3 regions of the Lentzea sp. NPDC003310 genome follow, and region 1 is predicted to be linked to each of the others. Evidence: riboswitches for the same ligand, from Rfam matches in the RefSeq annotation. Region 1 holds a riboswitch; each other region holds the start of a gene.
The links. A riboswitch is a leader RNA that binds a small molecule or an ion and turns the genes downstream of it on or off. The one in region 1 is predicted to bind thiamine pyrophosphate.
Positions count from the first base shown of each region.

Region 1 (3,266 bases):
TTCCAAGGTGATCTCTACGAGTGGCGGCTCGACCAGTACGCGGACGTGTTCCCGCTGCCGTTCACGTACCCGCCGTTCGCGGCCGCGATCTTCACGCCGATGAGCTGGGTGCCGTGGGAGGCCTCCCGGTGGATCTGGCAGCTGATCTGCCTGGGCTGCCTGTACTTCATCGTGCGCACCAGCCTGAAGCTGCTGAAGCTCCAGGACCCGCGCCGCGCCATGATGTGGACCGCGCTGACGCTGTGGATCGAGCCGGTCCGCACCACGCTCAACTACGGCCAGATCAACCTGGTGCTGGTCGCGATCCTCATCGGCACGCTCGCCAGCGCGCGCAACTGGGTGGGCGGCGCCGGCGTGGGGTTCGCCGCCGGCATCAAGCTCACGCCCGCGATCTCCGGGCTGTACTTCCTGATCCAGCGCCGCTGGATGGCCGCTGTGTGGTCGTTCGTCGCTTTTGTCGTCGTGTACGGCATCGGCTGGGCCATCTCGCCGTCGCAGTCGGACAAGTTCTGGTTCCAGCTGCTCGGGGACGCGAGCCGCGTCGGGCCGGTCGGCAGCGCCATCAACCAGTCACTGCGCGGAGCCCTGAGTCGCACGTTCGGCTACGACGTGAAGACCGGGCCGATCTACATCGTGGCCGTGCTGATCGCCGCCGCGCTCACCTGGTTCGCGGTCAGCAGGACCAAGGACGTGCTGGCGCTGATCGTCAGCGTCCAGATGCTCGGCCTGCTCGTCTCGCCGATCTCGTGGAGCCACCACTGGGTGTGGATGGTGCCCGCCCTGCTGTGGCTGGTCTACGAGGGCGGGCACCTGCTCTGCAAGATCACCGCCGGTCTGTGGGTGGTGCTGACCGGCGGCTACCTGATCTCGTTCCTGCTGCTGGCCCAGCCGAACATCTGGGACTTCCCGCGACCGTGGATCTTCGTCGTGCTCGGCTGGGGCTATCCGGCCGCGGGCGTGCTCACGCTGGTCGCGATCGGGCTAGCAGCCCGGCGTCAGCGGGACGAGCTGCTGCCCCGCGACGAGGAAGCTGCCGACGGCGAACCCAGCCGAGTCTCCGGCTGACGCGGGCCTCCAGGAGTTGCGGGCCGCGGTCCAGCCGAGCATCGCCTGGCCATCGTCCGCGAGCGCGATCCGCGTGAACGACGGCAGCGCCATGTTCAGCGCGTCCGGGGCGAAGGGGGTTCGCCGGGTCGACCGGCAGCAGGTAGGAGTTCGCCTGTACCCACGGCCACGTCTTGTGGTTGCTGATGCCGGTGGTCCGCACCTGGGCGAGGTCGCCGACGTGGAAGCCCGCGTTGGCGACAGAAAGTGATGTGCGCAACCGCATGAGGGTGTTCCCTCTCCACTCCGCGGGCGGCGGCAGCGCACATCTTGACCGAATCAGCTCATCGCGTCCAGGACTCCGTCGATCTCCTCGGCGAGAGTCACGTCGAGGGCGGTGATTCCTCCCTTGAAATGCGTGCTCAGGCGAAATGTCAGTGTCTTGTAACGGATGTCGATGTCCGGGTGGTGGTTGTCGTTCTCCGCGATCTCCGCGATCCGGTTCACGACCATGATCGCCTGCGGGAAGCTCGCCAGCTCCACGGTCCGGACGAGCGCCGCGTCCTGCGCGGTCCAGTCGGGCAGCTTGGGCAGCACGTCGTTCAACTGATCGTCGCTCAACAGCTCGGCCATGTCCTGATCGTCCCACCACGTCACGTAAGCTGCGCGTTTACCACGGGAGTCCGGTGAAGCGCCGGGCTGAGAGGAGGGCTCGCAAGCCCTCGACCGTCCACCTGATCCGGGTCATACCGGCGTAGGGAGAGGTTTGACGTGAGAAGGATTTTCGCTGTTTGCGCTGCTCTCGTGCTGGCCGGCTGTTCGGCCGGTGCGCCGACGGCGCCGCAGTCGCACGAGGTCACGCTGGTGACCCACGACTCGTTCGTGGTGAAGCCGGAGGTGCTGGACGAGTTCCAGAAGTCCTCGGGCATCACCGTGAAGCAGATCGCCAGCGGGGACGCGGGTGAGCTCACCAACAAGCTGGTGCTCACCAAGGCGAACCCGATCGGCGACATCGCGTTCGGCGTCGACTCGACGTTCGCCTCGCGTGCGCTGACCGAGGGCGTGTTCGCCGAGTACGCCTCGCCGGAGGCCTCCAAGGGCGCCCAGCGGTACAAGGCCGACGACACGAACCGGCTGCAGGCCGTCGACGTCGGTGACGTGTGCCTCAACATCGACCCGGCGAAGCTCGGTGGCGTCGAGCCGAAGTCGTACGACGACCTGATCGACCCGAGGTTCAAGGACAAGCTGGTCGTCGAGAACCCGGCCACCTCGTCGCCGGGGCTCGCGTTCCTGCTCGGCACGATCGCCAAGTACGGCGAGAACGGCTGGCAGGACTACTGGACCAAGCTCAAGGCCAACGGCGTCAAGGTCGTGAGCGGCTGGGAAGAGGCCTACAACCAGGAGTTCTCCGCCACCAAGGGCGACCGGCCGATCGTGGTGTCGTACGCGTCGTCGCCGTCGGCCGAGGGCGGCAAGACCAAGGCCGTGCTCGACACCTGCTACCGGCAGGTCGAGTACGCGGGCGTGCTGACCGGGGCGAAGAACCCCGAGGACGCCAAGAAGGTCCTCGACTTCCTGCTGGGCGAGAAGTTCCAGGCCCAGGTGGCCGAGCAGATGTACGTGTACCCGTCGCGCGAGGGCGTCGCGCTGCCCGAGTCGTGGGCCAAGGACGCTCCGCTGCCGTCTTCGCCGCAGTCGCTGCCCGCGGACAAGGTGAAGGACAACCGCGAGGCGTGGGTCGAGCAGTGGCGCAAGCTGGTGCAGGGCTGAGTTCGCGGACGGGGTGGTCGGCGGCGGCACTGCTGCCGCTCGCCTTCCTCGCCCTGTTCTTCGCCTGGCCCGTCCTCGCCATCGTCGCCCTCGGCTTCCGCGAAGGCGGTGTGCTGAAGGCACTCGGTGAGGGCGACACGTGGGAGCTGGTCGGGTTCACCCTCGGCCAGGCCGCCGCGTCGACGGTCGTGGCCGTCGTCGCCGGGATGCCGCTCGCGTTCGTCCTGGCGCGGTGCAAGATCCGCGGCCTGGGTGTGATCCGCGCGGCCGTGATGGTGCCGTTCGTGCTGCCGACCGTGGTGGTGGGCCTCGCGTTCCGGACGTTCTGGCCGGACGGCGGGGTGCTGCCGATCGTGCTGGCCAACGCGTTCTTCAACGTCGCCGTGGTCGCGCGGACCGTGGGTGGGCTGTGGGCACACACAGATCGGCGGGCCGAGGACGCTGCACGGGCG
Region 1 covers NZ_JBEXNC010000009.1:316,662-319,927, forward strand. Annotated here, with positions in the region: gene ABZX02_RS20720 (mannosyltransferase) at 1-1,065, shown strand, start outside; gene ABZX02_RS20725 (4a-hydroxytetrahydrobiopterin dehydratase) at 1,384-1,677, opposite strand; TPP riboswitch at 1,712-1,822, shown strand; gene ABZX02_RS20730 (thiamine ABC transporter substrate-binding protein) at 1,849-2,814, shown strand; gene ABZX02_RS20735 (iron ABC transporter permease) at 2,790-3,266, shown strand, end outside.

Region 2 (3,266 bases), on a different contig from region 1:
CTGCGCGGCGATCCCGTGCTCGCCCTCGCAGAAGAACCGCGCCCGCTCCACGTCGTCCGTGCTCCACCCGTAGGCGCGGATCTTGCCCGCGGCCACCAGCGCCTCGCACTCGTCGCGCAGCAGCGCGGCCTGCTCCAGCCCCAGGGCGCCGACGTGCAGCTGGTACAGGTCGATCCGGTCGGTGCCGAGCCGCCGCAACGACGCCTCGACGGCCCGGCGCAGGTACGCGACCGACCCCTCGTCACCGGTCATCCGGCGCGTCGAGGCGTCGAACCCGCAGCCCCACTTCGTCGCGATCAACACCTGGTCGCGCATGTCCGCAAACGCTTGCCCGACCACCGTCTCCGCGTGCCCGCAGCCGTAGACGTCCGCCGTGTCGAACAACGTCACGCCCAGCTCGACCGCGCGCCTCAGCGCCTTGACCGACTCGCCGTCGTCGGCGGGACCCCAGCCCACCGGCAGGCCGTCCGGACCCGAGAACGGTCCGCCCATGGCCCACGTGCCGAAACCCAACTTCCCCAGTTCCAAGGTCATGCGCCCACCGAACATCCTGGAGCGCGCTCCAGGTCAAGAAACGAGTTGCGAGCACCAGCGACCATCAACGCATGCCCATCGAAAACATCGTCGCCTTCGTCGCGGCCTCGTTCCTCATCGCACTGTCGCCCGGACCCGGCACGGCCATGGTCCTGCGACAGTCGGTGCACGGGCGAAAAGCCGCGCTCGCGACGGTGTTCGGCATGGAGGTCGGCGTCGCCTGCTGGGCGATCGCGGCGGCGCTGGGCGTCAGCGTGCTGCTCACCGCGTCCGAGATCGCCTACCACGGCCTGCGGATCGCCGGCGCGGTCTTCCTGATCTACCTCGGCGTGAAGGCCCTGGTCACCAAGACCCTGCCGAACGCCGAGCCGCCGCCCGCGAGCCACGCGTTCCGCAGCGGCCTGGTCGTGAACCTCGCCAACCCGAAGCTCGGCGTGTTCGCGATCTCGTTCCTACCGCAGTTCGTGCCTGCCGGGGAGGCCGGCCAGGGGGTTCTGCTCTTCCTCGCCGTCGGGTGGGTCCTGATCGACACCGTCTGGTACCTGGTCATCGTGTCGGTCCTGCACACCATCCGCGGCTGGCTGAGCAGGCCGCGCGTCCGCCCCGCGCTCGAGAAGCTGTCGGGCGGCGTGCTGCTGGCGCTCGGAGTCCGGCTGGTACTCGACCCGCGTTGAGATCGGGTTGCCCCGGCGCCAGAACAGCTCGGGCAACCCGGCCAGCTCGGCGAACGTGTGGCACGCGGCCATCGACTCGTAGCCGCCCGCCAGCACGTGCGCGCGGATGCGGTCGAGGCGGCCGAACTCGACCACCTCACCGGCGATCAGGAACGGCAGCACCAGCTGCCAGGCCTGCACGACGGCCGGACGACGCCGGTGAGGTGCCCTCAACGCCGCGCGGGCGACGCGGAGCAGGTGCTCGTTCGCGCTCATCGTGTACGGGTGGGCCGCGTGGTCCCAGTTCCAGCGGCGTTCCTCGGTGACCGCGCACCGCACGCACTCGACCGGCCCGGTGCCGAGCTCGGCACCGCACCTCGAACACGCGAGCAGGGTCATCGCCCAGTCCACGCACGTCCACGGGTACTGGCCGACGTCCGCCGAGGTCACCAGCTCGGCCAGCTCCCGGTCCGCGAGCTGCGACGACGTCCGCAGCGCCTCCCAGTCGGCGAGCCAGAACTGGTCGAGCAGCTCCGCGCAGAAGCCGCAGTCGGGGTAGCCGCGACCGGCGAGCTCACCGCAGGACGGGCATGCCGAGACCACGGCGGGACGCTGGCCGCGTCGCGCGCCGGGCGGGAACGGCTGGTGATCAGCCACGGGGAAGAGATTAGGGGCAAACGACGCCCTTGGCAGCTGCGGCGCGCGCTGACTATGGTCGGTTCTCGACAACTCAACACAACGCGGGAGCTCGCGCCTGAGCGGGCTGAGAGGGTGACTGGCCGTAGTGCCGGTGTCACCGACCGCCTGAACCTGACCGGGTAATGCCGGCGTAGGGAGGAATGTCGTGACGGCACTTGACGACCGTTCGGTCAAGCCCAGCGTGACCACGGGCCCCATCTCGGGCTCCCGCAAGGTGTACCGCGAGGTGTCCTCGGACATCCGCGTGCCCTTCCGCAGGGTGGAACTGACCAACGGCGAACATGTCGATCTGTACGACACTTCCGGTCCGTATACCGACGACAACGCGACCATCGACGTCCACAGTGGACTGCCCGACCTGAGGTCGGGCTGGGTCGCAGCACGGGAACCGATCAACGGAGCTGTCAGCCAGCTCGCGTACGCGAAGGCCGGGATCATCACCCCGGAGATGCGCTACATCGCGGTGCGCGAGAACCTCGACGCGGAGTTCGTCCGCAACGAGGTGGCCATCGGGCGTGCGGTGATCCCGTTGAACCGCAAGCACCCCGAGGCCGAGCCGATGATCATCGGCAAGAAGTTCCTCGTGAAGATCAACGCCAACATCGGCAACTCCGCGGTGTCCTCCTCGATCGAGGAGGAGGTCGAGAAGATGGTGTGGGCGTCCCGCTGGGGTGCCGACACGATCATGGACCTCTCCACCGGCAAGCGGATCCACGAGACGCGCGAGTGGATCCTGCGCAACTCGCCGGTGCCGATCGGCACCGTGCCGATCTACCAGGCGCTGGAGAAGGTCAACGGCGATCCCGCGAAGCTGTCGTGGGAGGTCTACCGCGACACCGTGCTCGAGCAGTGCGAGCAGGGCGTCGACTACATGACCGTGCACGCGGGCGTGCTGCTGCGGTACGTGCCGCTGACGGCCAAGCGCGTCACCGGCATCGTCTCACGCGGCGGGTCGATCATGGCCGCGTGGTGCCTCGCGCACCACAAGGAGAGCTTCCTCTACACGCACTTCGAGGAGCTCTGCGACATCCTGCGCGCGTACGACGTGACGTTCTCGCTGGGTGACGGGCTGCGGCCCGGTTCCATCGCGGACGCCAACGACGCGGCGCAGTTCGCCGAGCTCAAGACCCTGGGCGAGCTCACGCACATCGCGCGGGCGAAGGACGTCCAGGTGATGATCGAGGGCCCCGGCCACGTGCCGATGCACAAGATCGCCGAGAACGTCCGGCTGGAGGAGGAGTGGTGCGGCGAGGCGCCGTTCTACACCCTCGGGCCGCTGGCCACGGACATCGCGCCGGCGTACGACCACATCACGTCCGCGATCGGCGCGGCGCAGATCGGCTGGCTCGGCACCGCGATGCTCTGCTACGTCACGCCGAA
Region 2 covers NZ_JBEXNC010000019.1:2,242-5,507, forward strand. Annotated here, with positions in the region: gene ABZX02_RS33835 (aldo/keto reductase) at 1-534, opposite strand, end outside; gene ABZX02_RS33840 (LysE family translocator) at 606-1,208, shown strand; TPP riboswitch at 1,918-2,042, shown strand; gene thiC (phosphomethylpyrimidine synthase ThiC) at 2,032-3,266, shown strand, end outside.
Region 2: another riboswitch for thiamine pyrophosphate. It lies ahead of thiC (phosphomethylpyrimidine synthase ThiC); the one in region 1 lies ahead of ABZX02_RS20730 (thiamine ABC transporter substrate-binding protein).

Region 3 (3,266 bases), on a different contig from region 1:
GCACGACCTCGAGCTTGACCCAGTTCGTCTCCAGCGCCTCGCGCGCCAGCTGGGCGGTCAGCACGGCCTCGGCGGACGTGCGGCAGCCAGCGGTGTTCGGCAGCACCTCGATTCCGAGGCGCCGCAACAACTCCAGCACCCCGGTCCGGCCCGCGGCGTCGACCCGGCGCATCGCCACGGTCGTGAGCTCGGTGCCGGACGCGACCAGCGCCCGTTCCAGCACCGAGAGGTTCGCGGCACCACCGGTGCCGGTGACGAGCCGGGACCGGAACTCCCGGCCCGCGATGATCAGCGGATCGTCCACGTCAGCCTCCCTGGACCGCGGTCAGCACCTCGACCACGCCGCCGTCCGGCACGATCGTCTTCTCCCACAACGCCCTCGGCACCACGGCGCCGTCGAGCGCCACCGCCACGCCCTTGTCGGGGGCTCCCACCAGCGTCACGACCGCGGCCACCGACGTGCCGTCGGCCAGGTCGCGGGAGGTCCCGTTCACCTGTGCCTTCACGAACTTCCTCCCAGCAGTGCGACGACTTGCCGTGCCGTGTGCGGGGCCAGCAGCAGCCCGTTGCGGTGGTGCCCCGTCGCGGCGATCACGTCCGGCTCCAGCCACCGCACCACCGGGACGTTGTCGGGACTGCCCGCGCGGAATCCCACGGCCGCCTCGGTCAGCGCGTACTCGGCGATGCCCGGCAGCACGGTTTCCGCGTCCCGCAACAGGTCCCGCACGCCCGCGACGGACACGTCGGTGTCGAAGCCGGCCTCGTACTGGGTGGCGCCGACGACCAGTCCGTCGTCGCGCGGCACCAGGTAGACCGGACGGCCCGAGACCAGCGCGCGGATCGTGTGGCGCGGCGGCGGCAACGAGCCGGGCCGGTGCGTGAGCCGCAGGATCTCGCCCTTGACCGGCCGGATCACGTCGCGCAGCGCCGGGTGCAGCGCCCCGCTCCACGCGCCCGCGGCGATCACGGTGACCCGTCCCTCCACATCGGACTGGACACCGGCGTCCCGGCATGCCTTCCACAGTGCGGAAAGCAGCAGCCTGTTGTCGACGGCCAGGTCGCCGGACGCGAACACGCCGCCACGCACCGCCGGACCCAGCGAGGGTTCGAGGGCGCGGATCTCCCGCGAGGTCAGCAACTCCCCGGCGTGCCTCAGGTCGGCCAGGTCACCGGGCTGCGTGCCGACCGCCAGCGTGCCCGCGTCGAACAGCGGCACGCCGATCGACGCGGCGAACGCGGGCCACATCTCCAGGGCCTCGACCCCCTGCGCCACCACGGCTTCCTCGCCCGGCCACGCCTCCGTCAGCGGCGCGAGCATGCCGCCCGCGACCCGCGACCCGGCGTGCGGCGACCCCTCGTCGGACACGGAGACGGAGAACCCGGCCCGTGCCGCGGCGAGTGCCGCGGACAGGCCGATGACGCCGCCACCCCGGACGGCCACTTCCACACTGCTCAAGGCATTCACGCTCCCTGCGCCGGCATGACCCGGATCAGGTTCGACGGTCGGAGCGAACCACGCTCCCTCTCAGCCCGGTGTTCTCCAGGCTCCCGTGCGGACCGACTTCAACATAACGGTTAACGTGCGTGCGTGCCAGGACTCGACGGAAACCTGATCAGGCAACGACTCGCCGACGCGACCCTCTACCTCTGCACGCCGAACCGGCCTGATCTGGCCGAGTTCGCGGACGCGGCCCTCGCGGGCGGGGTCGACATCATCCAGTTGCGGGACAAGTCACTCGAAGCGAAGCAGGAGATCGAGGCGCTCGAGGTCCTCGCCGAGGCCACCGCGCGCCACGGGAAGCTGCTCGCCGTCAACGACCGCGCGGACATCACGCACGCGGTCGACGCCGACGTGCTGCACCTCGGCCAGGACGACCTGCCCGTGCCGCTCGCCCGGAAGATCGTCGGCGACGAGGTCGTGATCGGCCGTTCCACCCACGACGTCGACCAGATGACGGCGGCCGCGGCCGAACCCGGCGTCGACTACTTCTGCACTGGCCCGTGCTGGCCGACCCCGACCAAGCCGGGCCGTCCGGCGCCGGGACTCGACCTCGTCCGCGCCACGAAGTCCGACCGTCCGTGGTTCGCGATCGGCGGCATCGACCTCGCGAACCTGCACGAGGTGCTCCAGGCAGGAGCCACCCGCGTGGTCGTCGTCCGGGCCATCACGGACGCCGAGGACCCGCGCCGCGCCGCCGAGTTGTTCAAATCCGAACTTGATCGTTGAAATTTGAACTAAAAGGCGTACGCTCGAAGTCGTGAGCGCACCTGTGCTGTACCTGAGCCACGGGGCTCCCCCGCTGGCTGACGACGAGACGTGGACCAGAGAGCTCAAGGACTGGTCCGCCACGCTCCCGCGCCCGGAGGCCGTGCTCATGGTCTCCGCGCACTGGGAGGAGGCGCCGACGACGATCGGCGCGACCACGACCGTGCCGCTGGTCTACGACTTCTGGGGCTTCCCCCAGCGCTACTACGAGGTCACGTACGAGGCGCCCGGCGCGCCGCAGCTCGCGGACGACGTGCGCAAGCTGCTCGGCGGCCACGTCGAGCAGGACGAGGAACGCGGCCTCGACCACGGCGCCTACGTGCCGTTGAAGGAGATGTTCCCGGACGCCGACGTGCCGGTGCTGCAGATGTCGATGCCCACGCTCGACCCGCGCGAGCTGCACGAGATCGGCCGCAAGCTGGCGCCGTTGCGGGACCAGAACGTCCTCATCGTCGGCAGCGGCTTCATGACGCACAACCTGAGCTGCGTGAACTTCCCTGCCGGACCGGACTACGAGCCGCCGTCGTGGTCGAAGGAGTTCGACGACTGGGCGCACCGGCAACTGGCGGCCGGCGACGTGGACGCGTTGCTCGACTTCCAGGTGAAGGCTCCCGCGGCCGGGATCGCCCACCCGCGCACCGAGCACTTCGCGCCGCTGTTCGTGGCGCTGGGCGCCGCGAGCGACGAGAAGGCCGCGAGCACCGTCGACGGCTTCTGGTACGGCCTGTCGAAGCGGTCAGTGCAGTTCAGCTGAGCCCTCCAGGAACAACGTGGCCAGCCTGCGCGCGATGGCGGGCGTCCCGTTGCGGACGCCCGAGCTCGCCATGAGCAGCAGCACCACGTCGTCGACCGAGAAGTCGGCCCGCAGCCGCCCGGTCGCCTTGGCCCGGCGGATGAGCACCGCGAGCGAGCGGAACGACGTGTCGCGCACCTCGGCGAAGTCGATCGCCTTCGGATAGGCGCTCGTGAACGCCGCCGCGAACCCGCGGTCGAGCACGTG
Region 3 covers NZ_JBEXNC010000019.1:8,174-11,439, forward strand. Annotated here, with positions in the region: gene ABZX02_RS33865 (thiazole synthase) at 1-304, opposite strand, end outside; gene thiS (sulfur carrier protein ThiS) at 306-506, opposite strand; gene ABZX02_RS33875 (FAD-dependent oxidoreductase) at 503-1,465, opposite strand; TPP riboswitch at 1,451-1,562, opposite strand; gene thiE (thiamine phosphate synthase) at 1,589-2,227, shown strand; gene ABZX02_RS33885 (class III extradiol ring-cleavage dioxygenase) at 2,259-3,020, shown strand; gene ABZX02_RS33890 (helix-turn-helix domain-containing protein) at 3,003-3,266, opposite strand, start outside.
Region 3: another riboswitch for thiamine pyrophosphate. It lies ahead of ABZX02_RS33875 (FAD-dependent oxidoreductase); the one in region 1 lies ahead of ABZX02_RS20730 (thiamine ABC transporter substrate-binding protein).